3 regions of the Shewanella seohaensis genome follow, and region 2 is predicted to be linked to each of the others. Evidence: predicted binding sites of a transcription regulator. Region 2 holds the regulator's gene; each other region holds the start of a gene.
The links. The regulator sigma-54, encoded in region 2, starts transcription at its own class of promoters, with help from an activator protein. The targets are predictions, from matches to a motif close to GTTGGCACGNNNNTNGNNT.
Positions count from the first base shown of each region.

Region 1: glnA (glutamate--ammonia ligase) is a predicted target of sigma-54. The motif match lies at 1,990-2,008, and genes of this name have one in related genera.
Region 3: L2713_RS05850 (flagellar hook-length control protein FliK) is a predicted target of sigma-54. The motif match lies at 2,797-2,815, and genes of this name have one in related genera.

Region 1 is NZ_JAKILE010000013.1:86,435-91,032, forward strand. It holds gene typA (translational GTPase TypA) at 1-1,106, opposite strand, end outside; gene glnA (glutamate--ammonia ligase) at 2,093-3,502, shown strand; gene L2713_RS15250 (TonB-dependent receptor) at 3,908-4,598, shown strand, end outside.
Region 2 is NZ_JAKILE010000001.1:464,482-469,079, reverse strand. It holds gene rapZ (RNase adapter RapZ) at 1-629, opposite strand, end outside; gene ptsN (PTS IIA-like nitrogen regulatory protein PtsN) at 626-1,069, opposite strand; gene hpf (ribosome hibernation promoting factor) at 1,072-1,359, opposite strand; gene L2713_RS02040 (RNA polymerase factor sigma-54) at 1,388-2,863, opposite strand; gene lptB (LPS export ABC transporter ATP-binding protein) at 2,970-3,701, opposite strand; gene lptA (lipopolysaccharide transport periplasmic protein LptA) at 3,698-4,249, opposite strand; gene lptC (LPS export ABC transporter periplasmic protein LptC) at 4,236-4,598, opposite strand, start outside.
Region 3 is NZ_JAKILE010000004.1:85,688-90,285, forward strand. It holds gene fliM (flagellar motor switch protein FliM) at 1-329, opposite strand, end outside; gene fliL (flagellar basal body-associated protein FliL) at 370-894, opposite strand; gene L2713_RS05850 (flagellar hook-length control protein FliK) at 978-2,711, opposite strand; gene fliJ (flagellar export protein FliJ) at 2,870-3,316, opposite strand; gene fliI (flagellar protein export ATPase FliI) at 3,328-4,598, opposite strand, start outside.

The DNA.
Region 1 (4,598 bases), on a different contig from region 2:
AGGATAGATAAGTGTAATTCACCACGGCCAGATACCGCGAAACGGTCTGGGCTGTCAGTTTCTTCAACACGCAGTGCCACGTTGTGCACTAATTCCTGTTGCAGACGCTCAAGAATGTTACGTGAAGTGACGTACTTACCTTCTTTACCTGCGAAAGGTGAAGTGTTGACTTGGAAAGTCATGGTCAGCGTTGGCTCATCAACTGACAGTGCAGGCAGTGCTTCAACGCTACCGGCAGCACACACAGTATCAGAGATTTTCAGCTCGCCTAAACCGGTAATAGCAACGATGTCGCCAGCGTTAGCTACGTCAACTTCGGTACGATCTAAGCCCATGTAACCTAATACTTGGCCCATTTTGCCGTTACGCACTTTACCGTCGGCACCGATCACGCTCACCTGTTGGTTTGCTTTGATGCTACCACGCTTGATGCGACCCACGCCGATAACACCCACATAAGAGTTGTAATCGAGCTGAGAAATTTGCATCTGGAATGGACCTTCAGCGTCAGCTGCAGGTGGAGAAACTTTTTCAACGATAGTTTGGAACAGTGGCGTCATATCTGCGCTCACTTCATCCGGATCTAAAGTTGCAAAACCGTTTAATGCCGAGGCATAAACGATTGGGAAATCTAATTGCTCATCGGTCGCGCCTAAGTTGTCGAACAGGTCGAATACTTGGTCGATAACCCAATCAGGGCGAGCACCAGGACGGTCAATCTTGTTGATCACAACGATTGGCTTTAAACCTTGAGCGAACGCTTTCTTGGTTACGAAGCGAGTCTGTGGCATTGGACCGTCAACGGCGTCAACCAGCAGTAATACTGAGTCCACCATAGACAATACGCGCTCAACCTCACCACCGAAGTCGGCGTGGCCTGGGGTGTCTACGATGTTAATGCGGTAGTCATTCCACTTGATGGCAGTATTCTTTGCCAGAATCGTGATCCCACGCTCCTTTTCAAGATCGTTGGAGTCCATCACCCGCTCAGTAGCTTCTCCCCGGGTTGCAAGGGTTCCTGATTGCGACAGCAGCTTGTCAACCAGGGTCGTTTTGCCATGGTCAACGTGCGCAATAATGGCGATGTTACGTAAATTCTCTAGCACGGATAAACCTCTTACCATCAAACAAAAATAGGGATATTTCAATATTCGTTATAGCAATCTACGTTGAGTCGCCATAAAAAAGCGTGACATTCTACTCCAGAGCGGCCTCGCCGCACAGGATTATTTTTGAACACTTATAAAACAATTTTTTGAGCACAGTGCTCAAAAGGTACTCTCTTGCCCAAGTCAAATAGCCTAAATGCACCGTTAATGCGCAGGCGATTCGCCAGTTTATCTTGTCATCAACTAAGCTAAGCAGCTGAATTCACTGTTTTTCACTCAGTGCAGCTTTTGCTGCCCAGCCCAAAGCCGCCATAAGTATAGTCAATCCACGCCATCAAGCCGTGATGCGCCAGAGTGAGCCATAAAAATAAGCGCCTCAGGCATCAATTAGCGGTTTCTGCGGATGACTTTGGCCTCAGTTTCAACAAACTCTATTCCACATTGTGAACAACGACATTAACGCCATGAAAATTAAGCACTATTCAATATTTCCAGCAATAACCGCCCCGCGAAAAACAGCTTAGGTTGCCACAGTTTTGTGACATTATTACGGGCGATTGAAATAGTGAGCTTGTACGGTTATCTCGCCTCACTAATGTGCTAAATTCGTTGTGCTTTGTTTGGTTTCGAATCTTGTCAAAAGCCAGAATTGAGATATCAATCCGGCTTGCCTCTGAGCTTAATGGGCCGACGAGTTCGGGATAAATGGGCGTTGCGAGATTGCACTCAAGTTGCTTGCACTAAAATGGTGTTGTAACGGTGCGCACCAAAATGGATTAATGCACCAAAATGCCACATGCAAACGCACCAACATAGTGCAGCAAGATATAAATTGTTGTGCACTAAAATATATAGCCTTTTATTATCAACACCTTAAATTGTTGGCATAGATATCGCTACATAGCTTGTAAGTTTGGCTCAAGCGCGACTTGAGTTAAAAGATTATAGAAGGGACATCCCTTTACCCTACCGGAGACTTGAGAATGTCAGTTGAATCAGTTTTAAAGCAACTTGAAGAATTAGAAGTTAAGTTTGTTGATTTACGTTTTACCGACACCAAAGGTAAAGAGCAGCACGTATCTATCCCTGCTCATCAGGTAGACGCTGATTTCTTCGAAGACGGCAAAATGTTTGACGGTTCGTCAATCGCTGGCTGGAAAGGCATTAACGAATCAGACATGGTGCTGATGCCAGACCCAACCACGTTTGTATTAGACCCATTCACCGAAGAAACCACTGCACTGATCCGCTGTGACATTCTCGAGCCAGGCACTATGACTGGTTATGACCGCGACCCACGTTCTATCGCGAAAAAAGCGGAAGAATACTTACGCTCTACCGGTATCGCTGACACTGTATTAGTTGGACCAGAACCAGAATTCTTCCTGTTCGACGACGTACGTTTCGGTACTGACATGTCTGGTTGTTTCGTGAAAATCGACGCTAAAGAAGCGGCATGGAACTCTGGCACTAGCTACGAAGGTGGCAACACTGGTCACCGTCCATTCGTGAAAGGCGGTTATTTCCCAGTAGCTCCTGTTGACTCATCACAAGACTTACGTAGCGCTATGTGTTTAGTGCTCGAAGAAATGGGTCAAGTCGTTGAAGCTCACCACCACGAAGTGGCGACTGCGGGTCAAAACGAAATCGCAACTCGCTTCAACACTCTGACTAAGAAAGCGGACGAAATCCAAATTCTGAAGTACGTAGTACACAACATGGCTCACGCCTACGGTAAGACTGCGACTTTCATGCCTAAGCCAATCGTTGGCGACAACGGTAGCGGTATGCACGTTCACCAATCTCTGTCTAAAGACGGTGTGAACCTGTTCGCAGGCGACAAATACGCTGGTTTAAGTGAAACTGCACTGTACTACATCGGTGGTATCATCAAGCACGCTCGCGCGCTGAACGCTTTCACTAACCCAAGCACTAACTCTTACAAGCGTTTAGTACCACACTTTGAAGCGCCAGTGATGTTAGCTTACTCAGCACGTAACCGCAGCGCTTCAATTCGTATTCCAGTGGTACCAAGCCCTAAAGGCCGTCGTATCGAAACTCGCTTCCCAGATCCACATGCAAACCCATACTTAGGTTTCGCAGCGCTGCTGATGGCGGGTATCGATGGTATCCAAAACAAGATCCATCCAGGCGAAGCTATGGATAAAGACTTGTACGATCTGCCAGCTGAAGAAGCGGCTGAAATCCCACAAGTAGCGACTTCATTAGAAAACGCGCTTGAAAACCTGCAAGCTGACCACGAGTTCTTAACTCGCGGCGGTGTATTCAGCGAAGATTTCATCCAATCTTACATTGCACTGAAATCTGCAGAAGCTGAGCGTGTAAGCCGTACAACTCACCCATTAGAGTTCGAGATGTACTACAGCCTGTAATGGCTAACGGCATCGATTAGCAGCACAAAATCTAACAGCCCCGACGGTCTTCTGTCGGGGCTGTTTTGTCTCTATCGCTCTGTGACTCCCAAGTATTCCCCTGCCTATTCAACCCCTCTACAACCATAAACCCCGACCTCTCGTTGTATCTGTCCATTTGTTGTCGCCTCGTGATTTGGGGTGCGTAAAAAAGTAAAGGCTTTGTAAATTCAATTAAGAACGATTCTCGATTGCAACTATAATAATGCGTCTTTTTTGGAGCCAAACACGGAATACTCTCCATTCATATTCAGTTAGCGCATTGAATTCAAACCATTAAAAACGCTTTCTGGGTCGCGAGGAAATGGCACCACAGTGCAGTCCTTTTGGCTTCTCATGTACCTGTTGTTTTTGATGGAGAATACTATGCCTAAGTCTATGGGGCCGATAAACCTAGTCGCCGCCGCAGTTATCTGCCAACTGGGGCTTGTTAATGTGGCAACAGCCGCTGAAAACGATATGGAGCGCATGGTGGTCTCCGCCACCCGCTCACCGACCCAAATCAGCGATCTCTCCAGCACTGTGTGGATCATTGATGAAGCCAGCATTCGCGAGCAAACCGATAGCGGCAAAGGTATTAAGGAAATGCTCGCCGCCTTAGTGCCGTCGATGGATGTATCCAGCCAAGGGCGCACCAACTTTGGCCAGAATATTCGCGGTCGCGCCATGGTGGTCCTAATCGATGGCGTGTCGATGAACACCTCCCGCAGTATCAGCCGCCAGCTCGACAGTATCGATCCATTCAATATTGCCCGCATCGAAGTGCTTGCTGGCGCGTCGGCTATCTATGGCGGTGGCGCACTGGGCGGTGCCATAAATATTGTCACTAAAAAAGCAGCTGACAGCAGTGATACCTTCGAAGCCGAAGCGGGATTCAAGTCCGGCTTTAATAGCAGTGAGGATGTAGATTACCGCACCGCGCTGGCGGTGACCGGAGGCAGCGATTCGCTTAAAGGGCGCTTCAGTGCCGCTTGGCAGGAAAACGGCCAATGGTTTGATGGCAGCAGCAACCCTGTGATGCTGGACATTACCCAAACCGGAATGCAGTACACCCAAG
Region 2 (4,598 bases):
TTTAAAAACTCGGCAACGGGTTCATCTAAGCCGGTTAGGGGGCGCAGCTCGGGTTCCCAATGGGGATTGGGTAAAAAGCGCACATCAAACATAAAGTCGGCTTCGGTTGGCATACCATGCTTAAAACCGAAGGACTCGAAGTTGATCACCAGTTCCTTATCGACACTGCCAAGCAGGATTTGCCGCACTTGGTCGCTGAGTTCATAGATATTCAGATTCGAGGTATCTATGTAGTGATCCATCTGCTGTGACAGGGGCTCGAGCAATTTTCCTTCAAGTTTGATGGCTTCTTGCAGTGATACTCGGCTCTTAGATAAGGGATGTAAGCGCCGAGTCTCGCTGTAGCGCTTTAACAGTACTTTATCGCTGGAATTTAAGAAGAAGCTGGTAAGTTCAGTGCCCTCTGGCAGGCTTGCGAGCTGTTTGACGAGTACCTTGTCTTGCTCCGGCAGGTTACGCACGTCGACGCTGATGGCGACGAGATCGTTACTGCCCTTGAGCTGTTCGAGTAAGCTGCCAATCAGCGGCAACGGAAGATTATCGACACAATAGTAGCCGAGATCTTCAAGCACTCTTAGTGCGACCGATTTGCCTGAGCCTGAGCGCCCTGACACTATGACCAGTTTCATCCAGTGATTACCTGATAGAGTTCCGTTTCATCATGCGTCTTGCGCAATTGCTTCAATATTTGTTTGTCGCTGAGCTTTTCAGCCATGCAGGACAAAGTGCTTAAGTGCTGTTGACATTGGTCAGCAGGCACCAGCAGCGCAAATAAAATGTCGACAGGTTGTTTATCGATAGCATCAAAGGCTATCGGCTCCTCACATTTCACCAATATGGCTATGGGTTGTGTTATATCGGTTAATCGACCATGTGGAATGGCGATGCCGTTACCTATACCTGTGCTCCCCATCTTTTCGCGCGCCACTAGGCTTTCGAAGATCTCTTGAGATGAGAGGGTGGGGTACTGGGCAGCGGCTAAGTCGCTGATAAGTTCCAGTACCTTTTTCTTACTGCCCGGAGTGGCGCAGGTCGTGCATTCCGGCCGCAGTATGGTACGAAGTTCCATTGCTAGTGTTTTGTTAACTTCTCTTTGTGTTTAATAACCTGACGATCAAGCTTGTCTATCAGGACGTCTATGGCAGCATACATATCTGCATGCTCTGAAGTCGCGAAGACTTCACCACCGGTGAGGTTGATTCTCGCTTCGGCAATTTGTTGCATTTTCTCAACATTGAGCACAACGTGCACATTATTGATCTGTTCGAAATGACGTTCAAGTTTTGAAAACTTTTCCTCAACATAAGCCCGTAACGATTCAGTAATCTCGATATGGTGTCCACTCAGGTTTATTTGCATATAAACGTCCTCCGATTTCCACTTTAGGCTATAAACTTTTACGCTGATTGGAAGGGGGAATAAGCATCGCTTCTCGGTACTTCGCAATGGTTCTGCGCGCAACGTTAATTCCCTGTTCTGCCAGAAGCTGTGCCATCTTGCTGTCGCTTAATGGTTTTTTCTGGTTTTCCGCTGCAACCAGTTTCTTAATGAAGGCTCTGATTGCCGTGGATGAGCACTCACCGCCATCATCAGTCCCGACGTGGCTTGAGAAGAAATATTTTAGTTCAAAAAGTCCCTTTGGGGTATGCATGTATTTTTGTGTGGTCACCCGTGAAATGGTGGACTCATGCATTTCTACCGCCTCGGCGATATCGTTCAGGACCATAGGTTTCATGGCTTCTTCACCGTATTCGAAGAAGCCCTGTTGATATTGCACTATGCAGTTTGCCACTTTGAGCAGTGTTTCGTTACGGCTTTCAAGGCTTTTGATAAACCACTTGGCTTCTTGCAGATGCCCGCGGATAAATTGGCTATCGGCTTGGCTTTTGGTGCTGCGTGCCATGGCTGCATATTGCTGATTAACATTGATTTTTGGCATGCAGTCTGGATTTAACTCGACCACCCAGCGACCGTTTTTCTTCGACACCGATACATCGGGGATGACATATTCTTCATCAACAGGGGTGATGAGCAAACCGGGGCGAGGGTTTAAGGTTTGGATCAGCGCTATGCTGTCCCTTAACTCGTCCTCTTTAAGTTTGGTCTTACGCATCAACAACCTAAAGTCGCGGGCAGCGATCAGATCTAAATGATCTTTGATCAACATGCGGGCGTTTTCGAGGTGTGGGGTATCCGGCGAAAAATGGGAGAGTTGGATAAGCAGACATTCGCTTAAATCCCTTGCGGCGACACCAACGGGATCGAAGTGTTGAATACGCTTGAGTACGGCTTCGACTTCATCCAGTTCAATCTCTGGATTGCCCATGGCCTCGAGGATATCTTCAGTACTTTGAGTGAGATAACCTTGATCGTCGATGGCATCAATAATCGCGGTGGCGATGGCTAAGTCGGTTTCAGAGAAGGGCGTGAGGTTTTTCTGCCATTCTAAATGTTCGTACAGGCCTTCACTGGTTTCCCCTTGGAAGGGCATGTCATCTTCACGGCTGGCACCAGAACCTGAGTTTGGCGAGGCGGTAAAGACTTCATCCCAAGTGGTGTCCATGGGCAGTTCTTCGGGCAGAGATTCTTTGGTCAACGACTCGGCAATGTCCACGGTGGAATTGTCTTGTTCCTGTGGTTGGGCCGTCGTTTCGCTAAAGTCGGTATCGGCGATATCTTGCTTACGTTCGGTAGGCGCGTCGAATTGCTCCTCTTCCAGCTCGAGAAGAGGATTAGAGTCTAAGGCTTGCTGGATCTCTTGCTGCAGTTCCAATGACGACAATTGCAACAGACGAATGGCCTGTTGAAGTTGTGGCGTCATGGTTAACTGTTGACCCAGTTTGAGCTGGAGTGACGCTTTCATGTTACCGCTGATCCCTACGTTATTATTTTGAATTTAGGCCGCTTGTTATCATATTGATGGCGCTTACTAAGCCAAAATCCAAGGCTAATTGGCTCTGTTTAAGTAACTATAGCCTGAATTGTTCACCTAAGTACACAGCCCTAACTTGCTGATTGTCTAAGATCTCTGCGGGAGTTCCTTCGGCAATCAGGTTTCCGTGACTAACAATGTAGGCATGTTCACAGACGTCTAAGGTCTCGCGCACATTGTGGTCTGTGATCAGTACCCCAAGGCCTCGGCTCTTGAGTTGTTCGATGATTTTCTTGATATCGATAACCGAAATCGGGTCGACACCGGCGAAGGGTTCATCGAGCAGAATAAACTTAGGATTGGCCGCTAAAGCGCGGGCAATTTCGACACGGCGACGTTCACCGCCCGATAACGACATGCCTTGGCTATCGCGAATATGGGTGATATGGAACTCTTCGAGCAGATGTTCCAGCTCTTCTTCGCGTTGATCGCGATTGAGCTCTTTACGGGTTTGCAGTACCGCCATGATATTGTCGTGCACGCTCAGCTTGCGAAAGATACTGGCTTCCTGTGGCAGGTAACCAATACCTTTGCGGGCGCGCAGGTGCATGGGATCGGCGGTTAAATCATCATCGTCGATAAAGATATGGCCTTTATCGCTTTTGACTAAGCCCACGACCATATAGAAGGTGGTGGTTTTACCCGCGCCGTTTGGGCCGAGTAGGCCGACGACTTGACCCGTTTTCACCGTCAGGCTGACATCTTTCACAACCTGACGACTCTTATAACTCTTAGCGAGATTCTGTGCTTTTAAGGTGATTTGGGTCATTTAGAGTCCTGTTTTTTCACAGGTTTGTCCGCGGGCTGGTTCTTGAGCTCTTCCTGATAGTTGTCAGGTTGAATAATGGTAATCACGCGATCATCACCGCTACCCGTACTCTCAGCGATCAATTTTTGCTGAATAATATCGTAACGGATGAGGTTACCCGTCACTTGGCTACCCGCTTGATCTAGGCTCGCTGAGCCCGTCAAAGTTAGGGTGCGGGTCGCCATTTCGTAGCGAATTTCTTTCGCGCTCGCCGAAGCTGGGCGTCCATCGTCGAGGATCTGGCTATAAGTCGCAGGATTACCGGTTGCCACTAAAATCTTGCTGTTTTCCCCTTCGGCAGAAAATGCACGTAGTTGATCTGCATGGATTTTAATCGAGCCTTGGGTGACTTCAACCGGACCGAAGAAAATGATCTGGTTGTTTTTAATGTCCGCAGTTTGGCTAACGGCTTTAATTTTCACTTCTTGCTGTAAGTCACCAACCTTGGCGAAGGCGCTCATGCTGGTGATTAGCATTAGGCCGGCAAGTAATATGTTATTTTGCTTCATAGGTTCCTACTACCTGACTGGTCAATTGCACTTCCTGCGCGTTAAGGTCGGCATAAAGGCCTTGCCCTTGAATATTAAAATCTTTCCCTGTGACGTAAATGATGCGGTCAGAGGTCATTATCATAGTGTTGAGATCGAGTTCTAAAAAACTGGTGGACAATGTCTGTATGGGTTCACCAGGGCTGATGGCATCGATAATAACATTATTTTCTAATACAACCTTGCCGGTATCTTTGTTGAGTCGACCTTGGTCGGCTCGGATCTGCCATTTTGCTTTACCTTGGTCGGGATAGACAAGATAGACGGGCTCAGTAAAGTCGGTTTGGTTTTTTAGCTCATAGTGTTCCAT
Region 3 (4,598 bases), on a different contig from region 2:
CCTTTTAAGGGATTGAAGCGCACCATATTCAAGCTAGTCGGGACGAACAAGGTGTGTACGTACTCACCAAATTTCAGCATTTGCACGCCGTTAATCGACACTTCGGCCGCACGACGCATCATGTTGAACATGCTGATCCGCAGGTGGCGGGCAAAACGCTCATTCACAATCTCGAGCGTGGGCATACGACCACGCACAATACGGTCTTGGGAGGAAAAGTCGTAGGAGCGAGCTTCTAGCCCCGCGGCATCAAGCTCATTATCCTCTTCGACGTCATCGACTCCGTGTAAGAGCGCATCAATTTCGTCTTGGCTTAATAAATCACTCACAGTATTGTCTTCGCCTCTTTAAGGTGCTGAAGATAAAAGGTTATTGCATTACAAAACCGGTGAAGAGTACTTTCTCAACCACTTTACGTCCGGTCACAGATTGCAAGGTATTTTGTACGCTCAGCAGTGCTAATTGTCGCAATTCATCTTTACCCGCCTGTGTACTTAACTTTTGCACATCGGCGCCACTAAAGGTGGTTAACAGCGCATCTTCAATCAACGGAATATGCTTTTGGGTCAACACATCATCGTCTTGGCCTCTGACCATCAGTTGCACTTTAATTTCAACGAGACGAGCACGGTCAGGCCCTGGGAGGTTAAATAAAAAGGGCCGTGGCATTGGCACATAGGCCGCCATTGCCGCATCGGCGGCAGGAGTGGTCGCCTCCGTTGCTGTAGCACCTTCGGCGGCAGCTTCGGGCGCCTCATCACTGCTACCGAGGAAAAACCACAGGGCGCCCCCAATCAACAGGGCTGCAAACACGCCCGCACCGATAAAAATAAACTTCTTCTTACTTTTAGGCGCTTCGGTGCTTTCAAGTTCTAATGATTCTTCCTTGGCCATTTTCTGTACTCTTTAATTGGCTAAATTCGGGAATGGGATCAGGGCTTGGCGCATAATCCGCTTTATTACTATAGGTTACCTTCTTAAGCGTAATAATCTATACCTGAATTTAAACTAGTTGCTTGATTTAAACCTAAATCTAGCTCTTCTGCCGAGAAATCATCCACATTTCCACCGCTCGAACCACCCGCTTCACCAAATCCCCCTTCGCGGCGTTGACCTTGGTCCCCTTGAGAAACATGACTGTCGGCCAATTGCATTCCCTGCTCCTGTAATAATTCACGTAGGCGAGGAATGGCTTGCTCTACAACATCGCGGGTTTGCGATTGTGTGACATGGAACTGCACTTGTGTCTGGTCGCCATGTACTTGTACTTTAACCAACATATGCCCAAGTTCTGGCGGATCTAAGCGAATTTCCGCCTGTTGGATCCCTTGACTCACCATAGTCACTAATTGCTGCTTCATCACAGGCGAGAAGCGCTGGATCATCTCCTGCATTTGGTTTTGAGTTTCTACACCTTGGCGCAAGGAAAGCTGCACTTGTTGAATATCTTGACGCTGGGTTACCGGCGTTGCCAAAGAATGCAGTGAAGATACCGCTTTAAATTCCACAGGCTTAAACTCGCTGCCCGCCTCTTCACTACCTGAACTTAAAGCAGCAACCCTACTATCTTGCTGTGCATCGAGAGTAACCGCTAACTTAGCGTCTTTTAGCAAAAAGCCTGCGGAAATCTCGGCGCGGGATGGGTTGTCGGCAGTAAGACTCGGATCGATGGCTGTGGTACCTGAGACATTAGTCGCTGCATTCGTGCCTAAGGTATTAAGATCGTTAGTATTCGCGGCTGTAGCCGCATTCGTCGTTAATACATCACTCGCAGAGGCATTGGCCGCTTTGATTGGCGTTTGATTATCAACGGCTTGAGATACCATGCTTTGGGATGCAAGTGCTTTATCTGCAGGCTGCGTCGACATATTTATCGCCTTAGCGCCAATGTCTGTGGTACCAAGCTCTTTTCCCCCCAACACGGGCTCACCCTTGATGGGTAAAATATGATTCTCGGGCGGTTTAACGAACTTTTCGCTGCGCAGACCGGTAAGTAACGCTGCATCATCAATCAAATGCGGATCATCAACTGAGGTGCCTTGAGTATCCGTTTCAGCTACAGTCACGGCCGCAACCAAAGCATCGACATCAGCCGCTGGAATCGGTAGTCCTACACTTTCAGCATCAACGGCGTTCTGTTGTGAGGTTTGTTGCTGTAATAGCTGTGCGGTGGCTTGCACTGTATTTTGTCCGGCCGCCTTTGGAGCGACTGCCCCAGAGTCTTCTGATTCAGTACTAACCTTCAGTTTGTTATCGCCAAGGCCAGTGTTAGTGGCCTGAACGAACTTAGCCATTTCATCGGGAAAAGTGCCGTCAACAATAGAGCTGTCGGTCAGAGATTGAGCATCGACCAATAACGAGGATGAGTCGGTATCGGCATCATTCGTTGCCGTGATATCAGCCTCAAGCGGCAAAGACTCGCCCGGTGCTGCCGCTTTCTTCATCTCATTTGCCATACCAATCTGGGCGAAAATCAAGTTGATATCGGCGTCATCATCGGTATTTGTATCGTCAGTGCTGGCTTCCGCTCTGGAAGATTTGACGGCCACATCCTGAGACACTGGGGGTTTAGTCGAGGGTGAAGATACGGATGTGACTGAAGCCAACGCTGCAGAAAAGTCTTCACTATTAGTATCTTGAGTCAATGCTTTACTTGAGCTAGCGCTATTTTTCGCGCTTGACGCTAATAGGATATTGTTCATTTGTTGCATATCAGCTCCTAAACATTCACCCGAAGACATAAAAAAGTAGGGCAAACGTCAATTTATGCGGCTTTGGCCATCTCTGGCATAAAGCAAGCAAATAAAGTGCCAATAGGTGAGGGTTACATATCGAAGAAACAACTTACACGCACAATGGCGAGCTTGGGTTAGGGTTTATTGCGGCGAAAAAACTGCTGAGAGGCAAATTCATCGGTCATCTTTTGCTCTTTTTTCAACTCAAGAGCTTGGCGTTTTTTCTCTTTATTATCCAAGAGCAATTCAACCGCCTTGCGTTTCTTTTGCTTGTCGAGCCAATGCTGCTGACGATAATTTTTCTGTTTCTCACCATCGGCGACCACACGATTTTGCTGCGCAATGGCCTCATCGATTTGCCGAATAAAACGGTGGAATTGGTGATAATGGCTGGCGCTAATCGCTTGGCCCTGCTGAGACTGCATCTGCTTCATATAGTCCAAGCGATAATTGTTGAGTGCATCCAATTGATTTTGGCGCTTTTGACACTCTAGTTGCGCCGACTTTAGCAGCAGCGCGGCCTGTTCCTCTGCATCGAGGGCTAATTTCAACACCAGTAAGAGGGGATCGGCATTCGCCATAACAGTCTCGATTATTTACATTGCGCCGCGAGTTGCCCAAGCATGACTTGGCTATCGGCAAAACTAAAGGCATCACGCATGGTCTGCCGTAAGAAAGCATTCATCGCAGGTTGCAGGCGTATAGCGTTATCGATTCGCGGATCGCTGCCTTGGGCATAGGCACCAATCGAAATCAGATCCTTATTCTGTTGATAGAGGGAATAAGTCTGCTTGACACGGCGCATGGCTTCTAAGTGCTCGTTCGAAATCACCATTGGGGCCACACGGCTGATCGAAGCCTCAATATCTATTGCAGGATAATGCCCAGAATCCGCCAGTGAGCGAGATAGCACAATATGGCCGTCTAGGATCGCCCGTGAAGCATCGGCAATCGGATCCTGTTGATCGTCGCCCTCAGTCAACACAGTATAAAATGCGGTGATAGAACCTTGTCCAGGCCCGCCATTACCCGCCCGTTCAACCAAACGCGGCAATTTAGCAAATACCGAAGGTGGATAACCTTTAGTCGCTGGCGGTTCACCTACGGCCAGAGCAATCTCACGCTGCGCTTGGGCGTAACGAGTCAGACTATCCATTAATAACAGTACGTTATAGCCTAAATCACGAAAATACTCAGCGATACGAGTCGAGGTTTCACAGGCACGAAGACGCATCAAGGGTGAGGTATCGGCGGGCGCCGCCACCACAACAGAGCGTGCTCTGCCCTTTTCACCGAGGATTTCTTCAATAAATTCTTTAACTTCGCGGCCACGCTCCCCGACGAGCCCCACCACAATGATGTCAGCTGTCGTGCCCCGGGTCATCATCCCTAACAGCACACTCTTACCCACACCCGAGCCTGCAAATAGGCCCATACGTTGGCCCTTACCAACGGTGAGCATGGCATTGATGGCGCGTACACCCACATCGAGTGGTTCGGTGATCGCACGGCGAGAAAGTGGGTTGATGGCGTTACTGTGCCTTGGCGCCTGCTGTTCGGTCGATAATGCGCCAAGACCGTCTAACGGCACACCATTGCCGTCGAGCACGCGTCCCAATAGGGATAAGCCCACACTCAGCCCCGCCTGCTCACCGAGGGGGACGACACGGGCGCCGGGTAACACGCCGCGTAATTCCTCAATCGGCATAAGGTACAGCAGCTCATCGTCAAACCCGACGACTTCGGCAATCAACTCTCCGGCCATGGTTTCGATAGAGCACAAACTGCCCACAGGCGCACGGCAACCACTCGCCTCTAAGGTTAAACCTACCACGCGCACCAGTTGACCACTGGCGACGGCTC